3 regions of the Phreatobacter sp. AB_2022a genome follow, and region 2 is predicted to be linked to each of the others. Evidence: riboswitches for the same ligand, from Rfam matches in the RefSeq annotation. Region 2 holds a riboswitch; each other region holds the start of a gene.
What was found. A riboswitch is a leader RNA that binds a small molecule or an ion and turns the genes downstream of it on or off. The one in region 2 is predicted to bind cobalamin.
Positions count from the first base shown of each region.

Region 1: linked by a shared signal. The riboswitch ahead of OZ671_RS27250 (TonB-dependent receptor) and the one ahead of OZ671_RS31190 (TonB-dependent receptor plug domain-containing protein) in region 2 are both predicted to bind cobalamin.
Region 3: linked by a shared signal. The riboswitch ahead of cobW (cobalamin biosynthesis protein CobW) and the one ahead of OZ671_RS31190 (TonB-dependent receptor plug domain-containing protein) in region 2 are both predicted to bind cobalamin.

Region 1 is NZ_JAPSET010000054.1:5,543-8,809, reverse strand. It holds gene OZ671_RS27265 (hypothetical protein) at 1-28, shown strand, start outside; gene OZ671_RS27260 (hypothetical protein) at 256-573, shown strand; gene OZ671_RS27255 (nitroreductase family protein) at 612-1,262, shown strand; cobalamin riboswitch at 1,376-1,580, shown strand; gene OZ671_RS27250 (TonB-dependent receptor) at 1,612-3,267, shown strand, end outside.
Region 2 is NZ_JAPSET010000090.1:15-3,281, forward strand. It holds gene OZ671_RS31185 (MBL fold metallo-hydrolase) at 311-1,321, shown strand; cobalamin riboswitch at 1,376-1,624, shown strand; gene OZ671_RS31190 (TonB-dependent receptor plug domain-containing protein) at 1,753-3,267, shown strand, end outside.
Region 3 is NZ_JAPSET010000029.1:71,489-74,755, reverse strand. It holds gene cobN (cobaltochelatase subunit CobN) at 1-775, opposite strand, end outside; gene cobW (cobalamin biosynthesis protein CobW) at 782-1,849, opposite strand; cobalamin riboswitch at 2,064-2,243, opposite strand; gene cobU (bifunctional adenosylcobinamide kinase/adenosylcobinamide-phosphate guanylyltransferase) at 2,309-2,827, shown strand; gene cobO (cob(I)yrinic acid a,c-diamide adenosyltransferase) at 2,888-3,267, shown strand, end outside.

The DNA of each region.
Region 1 (3,267 bases), on a different contig from region 2:
GCCCGACCTCGCGACGGCGCGTTATTGAACGCCCCAACGGAGCCTTTCGCCCAGCGGCGGGCTCCGAACCCGGACAATGCCGCGGCCAGCCTGCCGCGGCAGTTTCGAATTGTTCTATTTCATTTGTAAAAACAATAACTTGAACCAATCCCCTTTCGCGCCTATGGCTCTTGCGCGCCCGTGCCGGCCTTCAGCCCCGACGGCGGGCGCCGATCGACGGCCGCCGCCGCCGCGAGCCATCAGGAAAGGCAGATCATGCCGCTCGAACCTCAGGCGCAGGAGCGGACCGACCGCGCCCGCGCCGATTTCCACCAGACCGTCATGGCAGCCTTCTGCCAGGCGCTCCGCAACACCGACCTGCCGCCGATGAAGGTGCTGGAGCTGGCGGCCATGGCCGTCGGCTCGGTCTACCAGGAGGTCGCCGACGCCCATTGCTGCGACAACCCTTGCCCGTGCGGCTGGAAGCCGGATACATCGGCCGACATCGAGGCGTTGCAGGCCGCGCTGGCCGCCCTGGTGCCGGCGCTGCAGCCGAGCAGCCTCATGACCATGCCAACGCTCGGCCGGGCCTGACCCTCGGCCGGCCCCGACTGGAAAGCAGGACAGCCGCCATGGACAGCCCAACGACACGGCCGGACGTGCCCGCAGCTTCACGCCGCAGGCCTGCGGCGGAGACCCTGCTGGCCCTGCTCGAAGCGCGGCGCTCCGTCGGCATGACGACGTTGGCGGCACCGGGCCCCGATGCCGCGGAACTGAAGCGTGCGCTCGCCATCGCCGTGCGGAGCCCCGACCACGGCATGCTGGAGCCCTGGCGCTTCGTCGTGCTCGAAGGCGAGGCGCGGTTTGCCGCCGGCGCCGGCCTTGCCCGTCTCTACGAGGCCGAGAACCAGGCCATGGACCCCGAGAAGCGGGCGAAATTTGCCGGCATCATGTCGCGCGTCTTCACCTATGCGCCGACCGTGGTGATCGTGGTGAGCCGCACCGATGCCGAGGCCCGCATTCCCGCCTGGGAGCAGGAGCTCTCGGCCGGCGCAGTGTGCATGAACCTCCTGCACGCCGTTCACGCCCTCGGTTTCGACGGCACCTGGCTGACCGGCTGGGCCGCCTACAGTCCGGGCGCGCAGGCCCTGCTCGGCCTCGATGCCGGCGAAAGGATCGCCGGCATCGTCCATATCGGCACGGCCAAGGAACCGCCGGGCGAGCGCAAGCGGCCCGATCTTGCCGCCAGGACGACGTGGTGGCAGGCGCCGGGCGATGCCTGAAGCCAGGAGCGCGCGCTGCCCGCCGCGCGCCCGGCGCGGCACCACTGCCGTCCGTGTCCCGCAATCTGTGCGAAAGGGAATAGGGCCGGATTGCGGCAGCGGGCGATTTGTGTTTCGTAGTGGACGTCCTCGGTGCTTCCCTGACGGGAAGTGAAACGGGAATGCGGTGCGCGCCCTCCAGCAGGCGCAATGCCGCGGCTGCCCCCGCAACTGTAAGCGGATAGCGCTCTTCGACACACCACTGGCCACGACCGGCCGGGAAGGGGAAGCGGCGCGTCACCCGCGAGCCAGGAGACCGGCCGAGGATCGCATGCAACCCGTACCGGCGGTGGGCCGGAGGAGCCGATCCATGTCCTTAGTCCTGCCGCGCGTCGCAGCGCCGGCTGTTTCCGCCTTCGTCCTGGCCCTCGCAGCCAGCGTCGCACCGGCCGCATCCCAGGAAGCGCCGGCCGCGCCCACTCTGCTCGACGAGATTGTCGTCACCTCCACGGGCCGGCCGGAGCCGCGCAGCCGCATCACCGGCACGGTCCAGGTGATCGAGGGCGAGCGCATCACGCGGTCCACCGCGCGCTCGGTGACCGATCTTCTGGCCGAGAATGCGGTCGGCTTCTTTTCCGAATGGACGGCGGCGCAGACCGCGCTCAACATCCGCGGCGCCTCGACGGAGGGGCAGGGCCGCGACTTCCGCAGCCAGGTCCTGGTCCTGGTCAACGGCCGCCGCGCCGGCACCGCCAATATCTCCAAGCTGTCGCCGGCCGATGTCGACCGCATCGAGATCGTCCGCGGGCCCGCCTCCGTCATCTATGGCAGCCAGGCGATGGGCGGCGTCATCAACATCATCCTGAAGAACGGCCGCACCGCGACGGGCAACGTCGTGGACGTGCAGGGCGGATCCTGGGGATTGCTGCAGGGCCGGGCGAGCGCCGGCGGCGAAATCCGCGGCACCGACTATTACATCGGCATCGCCGGCGGCCGGCGCGACAGCTACCATTCGGGCGCCGGCGGCGGCCTGATGGCCAATACCCAGTACGAACGCTTCGGCGCGACCGGCACCGTCGGGCGCCAGATCGACGACGTCAACCGGATCGATCTCACCATCCGCACCGACGGCATCTACAATGCCGGCTTCCGCGGCTCGGCCTGGAACACGATCAACCGGGACGAGCGCACCAATTCCTCGCTCGACCTCGTCTATACCGGCAAGGCGACGGAAGCGCTGCGCTGGACGCTGCACGGCTATCTCGTCGGCGACCGCGACATCTTCCGCTGGGCCGCGCCGATCCAGCGCAACGCCACCACCGGCCGGCCGCAGCCGGGCACGCGCATCGACAACAACCGCCGCGCCCTCGACATTATGGGCCTGCGCTTCCAGCCGGTGTTCAACCTCTGGGCCGGCAACGAGCTGCTGCTCGGCTTCGACGCCGAACGCAGCTGGCTGCGCTCCGACCGCTATCTCGAGACGATGGCGCTCGGGCCGCGCACGCCGCAGGTCGCACCGCTCGACTACAACCAGACCGACTCGGTGATGGGCTTCTATGCCGAGAACAGCCAGCGGCTGTTCGACGAGCGGCTCATCCTGCGGGCCGGCATCCGCCACACCCGCGGCAGCACAGCGTTCGACCCGACGCCGAACCTCGCCAACCAGGCAACCGGCAGCCGGCCCTATCACGCCACCACCTATACGGTCGGCGGCACGGTGCGGGCGACCGACCATCTGAGCTTCCGCGCCGGCCTCTCGACCGGCTTCCGCGCGCCGACCGCCACCGAGCTTGCGGGCAACTACACGGTGCTCAGCGGCAGCCAGATCTTCGGCAATCCCAATATCCGGCCGGAAACCAGCCGTCAGATCGAGGTCGGCGCGACGCTCGCCATCAACGGCTGGAGCCTCGATGCCGCGCTGTTCCAGAACGTCATCGCCAACCGCATCGTCACGCGCCTGCGGCCGGGCTCCACGACCACGTCGGACTATGTCAACAATCCCGGCGACGTCACCGTGCGCGGCGTC
Region 2 (3,267 bases):
ATCGTCCCGGGCCGCCGCGGCTGCCGTCCTACGCCCGGCCGCAGCAGAGCCGCCCGGCCATGGGGCGCCCCGCCATGCAGAGACCGGTCATGCAGAGACCGGCCATGCAGCGCCCAATCATGGCGCGTCCCGGGCCTTCGCGCCCCGCCTTCCATGGCGGCGGCGGTTCGCGCCCCGTCATGGGACGGCGTCGCTGAGGCGGACCATCACGAGGCCGTGATGGGGCCGCCAGCACCGCGACTTCCGCGCCGGTTTCGCGCAGATTGACGCTGCGCCACCAGCCGATGGACCATGCGAGGGAGACGCCGAAATGACCGAAGACACTGCGAAGCCGAGCCGTCGGACATCGATCGACCGCCGTCTGGCCCTCGCCGCAGGGGCGGCGACCCTGGCGGCTCCCGCGCTGCTGGCCGCGGCGACACCGGCTCTGGCCGTGACGCCCGTCCAGATGCCGGCGCAGGGCCCCGGCTTCTACCGCACCAAGGTCGGCGACATCACGGTCACGGCCGTCCATGACGGCTTCGCCCTGCGCCCGCTCGAAGGCTTCGTTCGCAATGCGCCGCTCGGCGATGTCCAGGAGGCGATGAAGAAGGCCTTCCTGCCGACCACGGCTTTCCAGAACACCTTCACCGCGCTCGTCGTGCAGACCGGCGGCAAGATCGTGCTGATCGACACCGGCAACGGCAATACCGGCGCCCCGACTTCGGGCACCTGGATGCAGAATTTCCGCGCCGCCGGCTTCGCGCCCGAAATGGTCGATCAGATCATCATCAGCCATTTCCATGGCGACCACATCAACGGCCTGCGCTTCAAGGACGGCACCAGCGCCTTCACCAAAGCCGAAATCAGCGTGCCGGCACCCGAATGGGACTTCTGGATGTCGGACGAGCGCATGAACCAGGCGCCGGATGCCGCCCGCGGCGGCTTCCAGAACGCCCGGCGCGTGTTTCAGCCGGTCGCCGCCCAGGTCAAGCGTTTCGCGCCTGGCGCGGAGGTCGCCCCCGGCATCACCTCCTTCGCCGCCCATGGCCACACGCCGGGCCACACCATCTTCGGCATTTCCTCGGGCAATGCCCGCCTGATGTTCGTCGCCGACATCACCAACCACCCGGCGCTGTTCGTGCGCAATCCGGACTGGGCCGTCATCTTCGACCAGGACGCCGACATGGCCCGGCAGACGCGCCGGCGGGTGCTGGACATGGCGGCTTCGGAGCGCACGCAGCTCGCCTTCTACCATGCGCCATTCCCGGCGACGGGCTTCATCGCCAAGGAGGGCAATGGCTACGAGTTCGTGCCCGTCCAATGGACGCAGTGGCCCTGACGCCGCGGACCGGCCGACTTTCGGCCAGTTGACAACATCATGGCGATGCAGCCTTTTGCGTGGCATCGCGACGGCGGTCATTGCTTGCAATGACCACGGGAATGCGGTGCGTGCCAAGCACGCCGGCGACCGGCCACCACTGGCCGTCGCCGGCGCGACGACACCAATCCGCAGCTGCCCCCGCAACTGTGAGCGGCGAGCCGGTTCCTTTGAAGCCACTGGCGTCCGTCAGGACGTCCGGGAAGGCGGAGCACCCGGCCATGACCCGCAAGCCAGGAGACCGGCCGGCGCGTCGTCACTGTCCGGGCGTGCGGGATGGCGCGCACGGAGAGCGGAGACCCGCTTTTCGGTGACACCCGATGTCGCGGCGGCAGCCGGCCGGAGAGCCGGAACGCCGTCGCGATCCCCGTGTCCCCGAGCGGAGATCCGCCATGGCGCAACGCCTTATCGTCAGTTTCAGCCTCGTCCCTCTCCTTGCCGCCTCGGCCTTCGGGCAAGCTGCGGATCCCGTCGCGCCACTGCCGGAAATTCTCGTACATGGCGCCAGCACCGTGCCGGTCGAAGCGCCGCGCGTCGGCTCCGCCGTCACCGTGGTCACCGCCGAGACGATCCGCGACCAGGGTACGCAGACCCTGCCCGACGCGCTGCGCCAGGTTCCCGGTCTCGCCGTCAGCCAGGCCGGTGGCCGTGGCGGCATCACCCAGCTGCGCATCCGAGGCGCGGAGGCCAATCACTCGCTCGTCGTGGTCGACGGCGTGCCGATCAACGACGTCAACAATGGCGACGCCGACCTTGCCAATCTGCCGGTCGACGCGATCGAGCGCATCGAGGTGGTGCGTGGGCCGCAATCCGGCATCTGGGGACCCAACGCCCAGTCGGGCGTCGTGCTGATCACCACCAAGTCCGGCCGGGGTCTTGCCCGGCCCGAACTGAGCGCGCGAGTCGAGGGCGGCTCCTTCGGCACGCTGCAGGGCTCGGTGTCGGTGCGCGGCGCCCAGGGGCCGTTCTACGGCGCCCTGTCGCTTTCCGGCCTGAGGGCCGGCGGCCATGTCGCCGCGCCCGGCACGACGCGGCCGAACGGCTCGGAGATGGGCGCGCTCAACGCCAAGGTGGGCGCGGACCTCGCCGACTGGTTCAATGTCGAGGGCACGCTGCGCATGGTCAGCCGGACGGGGTTCTACAATCCCGCCAATGCGGCCATGGGGCCCGGCTTCGCCGCCGATCCGCGCTACGGCTTCCTTGCCGACGGCGTCGGCCGCGGCACGGCGACCGATATCCAGGGGCGTGTCGTCGGCACGGTCACGCTGCTCGACGGCCGCTGGGTGCAGAAGTTCTCGGCCGATACGTCGCGCCAGGGCACCAATGCGGCCGACAGCTATGTCAGCGCCTTCGGCTTCCGCGAGCGCCAGGCCTTCTGGTCGCAGACCGAGCGCAACCGCGCCGACTACCGCTCGGCCTTCACCTTCGAGACGCCGCAGTTGCTCGGCGCCCGCCATACACTGGTGGCCGGCGTCGACATCACGCGCGAACGCTTCCGCTACCATTACGAAAGCGACGGCTTTTTCGGCCCCTTCGTCAATGACGGTTTCGCCGGCGCCGGCCAGAGCCGTGAGCGCAAAGGGCTCTATGGCGAATATCTCGTCAGCCTCGACACCGGCCTTGCCCTGTCGGCGGCGCTGCGCCAGGACTGGAACTCGTCGTTCCGCAACGCCACGAGCTGGCGCTTCACCGCGGCGCAGAGCTTCGAGACCGGCACGCGGCTGCACGCCTCGATCGGCAAGGGCGTGACCAACCCGACCTTCGTCGAGCAGTTCGGCTTCACCAACACCTTCGTCGGCAATCCCCTGCTCAAGCCCGAGCAGTCGATCGGGTGGGACGTCGGCGTCGAGCAGCGCTGGTTCGGCGGCAGGCTGACCACCGACCTCACCTATTTCCGCGCCAATCTC
Region 3 (3,267 bases), on a different contig from region 2:
GCCGGCGTCGGCGGATCAGGCTCCGCAGCGGTCCGCTCGCCGCCTCGTCCTTGAGGCTCGTGAGGGCGAGGACGACAGGAGCGAGGCCGCGCCCGAAAAGGGCGTCGGCGAGGCCCGCGGCGAGATCGGTATCATCGGCCGCGATGCTTGCCCGGTAGACGAGAACCAGCGCGAGCGGGCGATCCGCCGGCGCAGCGGCCAGTTCCTCAGCGGCGTCGGCCACCCCGGACCGTGCGTTCCAGCCGAACAGCGCCGGCAGGGGGCATGGTGGCTCCGCCGCCGCGCCGGCTCCGCCGGGCGAAAGATGAGAGGCGATCCGGCCGAGCAGGCGGCGCATATTGTCGACGCCGCCCGCCGCGAAATAGGCGGCGAGGTCGCGCTGCAATCCGGCATCGACCGTGCCATGGGCCGCGAGCCGTTCGTCCGGGCGCTCGTCGCCAGGCAGGACCGCCAGCGGAATCCTGGCCTCCCGGCAGATCGCCGCCACCTGGTCGAGCCCATAGGGCCAGTAGTCGCGCCCGCCGAGGCAACGCAGCAGCACGAAGCGCGAGCGCGAAACGGTCTTCTCGACATAGAGGTCGACGGAGAGCGGATGTTTCAGCCGCCTGAGGCTGGCCAGCCTGACGTCGAGCGCCTGGCCGGCCGCCGCGGCCGACAGCGCGGCAAGATCGCTGTCGGCGAAGGACAGCACCACCACGTCGCCGGGCGCCTGGTCGAGATCGACCGCCTGGTCGGTCTCGTCGAGCGTCACGGTGCTGGCGGGCAGGATATGCATGAGCGGTCAGCCGGCGAGCGCTTCTTCGACGGCATCGCGGTCGAACCCCTTGAGGCCGATCGCGACGATCCGTCCGGCGCGGGTCTCGCCCGGCGCCCAGGCGCGGTCGTAGTGATGGGCGATGCGCTGTCCGACGCCCTGGACGACCAGGCGCATCGGCTTGTCGCCGACCGCAGCAAAGCCCTTGAGCCGCAGCACGCCTGCCGCCTCGGCAGCCTGGGCGACGCGCGCCGCCAGGACCTCGGGCGAGGCGACCGCGGCCACCGGGAAGGAGTGGCTCTCGAAATCGTCGTGATCGTGATCGGCTTCGGTCTCGTGATGCGAAGGGCGGGCGGCGAGGTCGGCCTCGGCCGCCGCGCCGAGGCCGACTACCAGCGCCGGCTCGACCTTGCCATGCGCGGTCTCGACGATCTTGATCGCCTTCGGCAGATGTTCCTCGATCTCGGCGCGCACCCGGGCGCGCGTCGGCGCGTCGATCGCATCCGCCTTGTTGAGCAGGATCAGATCAGCGCAGAGGATCTGGTCCTCGAACACTTCCTCGAGCGGGTTGTCGTGATCGACCGCGCCGTCATCCTGGCGCTGGGCGGCAAGGGCCGCGGGGTCGTCGGCGAAGCGGCCTTCCGCAACCGCCGGGCCATCGACCACCGCAATGACGCCGTCAACGGTGACACGGCTGCGGATGGCCGGCCAATTGAACGCGCTGACCAGCGGCTTCGGCAAGGCGAGGCCGGATGTCTCGATGAGGATATGGTCCGGCGGGTTCGCCCGGCCGAGCAGCTTTTCCAGCGCCGGCACGAAATCGTCGGCCACCGTGCAGCAGATGCAGCCGTTCGGCAGCTCGACGATGTCTTCGGCAGTGCAGCCGGCGATGCCGCAGCCCTCGATGAACGAACCGTCGAACCCGATGTCGCCGAATTCATTGACGAGAACCGCAATCCTGCGGCCGTCATTGTTCTCGAGCAGGTGCCGGACGAGCGTGGTCTTGCCGGCGCCGAGAAAGCCGGTGACGATGGTGCAGGGGACTTTGGCGAGCGAGGCCTTGGCAGGCGCCGAGCCGGTGGACGAGCTGGTCATGGAAGATCCCGGGATCCTGGACAAATGGATGGCGGCAGCGGCGAATTCAGCAAGGCCGGCATGGCGCATCGGGCGGGGAGGCAGAAAAAGCAGTCGGTCTCGTCACGGCACGCTCCGTCAGGCAGCCGGCCTCAGCCGGAAACGCTCCCAAGGACGAAGCCGGGCCTGTCGGCCCGAACCGGTTGCCATCGAAACACCCCGCTCGATGGGCCCATGAGAAGCACTGGTGACGGCAGGTCTCCTGGCTCGCGGGTCTAAACCTTCCGCCGCCTTCCCGGGACGCGCCCAGTGGCCTCTGGCTTCGGTTCGCCGCTTACAGTTGCGGGGGCAGCCGTGGTTTTCCACCACGTTCCCTTTTCACCTCATCGAAGAGGCACCGTCGAGTTTTAGCACTACCGGCCCGCGCCGTGATTTGCAATGAGTGCGCGCCTCACTCCATCGGCCGAACCCCGGGATCCCATGACGCGTTCCACCCGATCCGTGACCCTGGTGCTGGGCGGCGCGCGTTCCGGCAAGAGCCGCCATGCCGAAGCGCTGATCGCGGCCCGGCCGGCGCCCTGGCGCTATGTCGCCACGGCGCAGGCCTATGACGACGAGATGCGGGCGCGGATCGCCGAGCACCGGGCGCGGCGCGGCGCCGGCTGGCAGACCGTCGATGCCCCGCGCGACCTTGCCGGCGCGCTCGGCGCTGCGCCCGCCGGCACGCCGGTGCTCGTCGATTGCCTGACCCTCTGGCTGACCAACCTGCTCCTCGCCGAGGCCGACCTGCCGGTGGAGCGGGCGAGGCTGGTTGCCGCGGTCCAGGCCTTCGACGGCCCGCTGATCCTGGTCTCGAACGAGGTCGGGCTCGGCATCGTGCCCGACAATGCGCTGGCACGACGCTTCCGTGACGAGGCCGGGCGGCTCCACCAGGAGCTTGCGGCAGTCGCCGACCACGTGATCTTCATGGTTGCCGGACTGCCGATGACCGTGAAATGACGACGAAACCGGGCCGCCGGTGGCGGCGCGGCTGCCGATGACCGGGACATGAGGATGATGATGACGGACGAGACCGACGAGGCCACGCGCCACCGCGCCAAGATGGCGAAACGCAAGGCGGTGCAGGATGCCGAGGTCGCCTCGAAGACCATCGAGAAGGGCCTCGTCATCGTCAATACCGGCCCGGGCAAGGGCAAGTCGACCGCCGCCTTCGGCCTGATTCTGCGCGCGCTCGGCCATGGCTGGCGCGTCGGGGTCGTGCAGTTCATCAAGGGCGCCTGGTCGACCGGCGAGCGGGAGGCGCTGACCGCCTTCGGCGACCGCATCTCCTGGCATTCGATGGGCGAGGGCTTCACCTGGGAGACCCAGGACAAGGCGCGCGATATCGCCGCCGCGGAGCGTGCCTTCGCCAAGGCGCGCGAACTGATGGCCGACGAGAC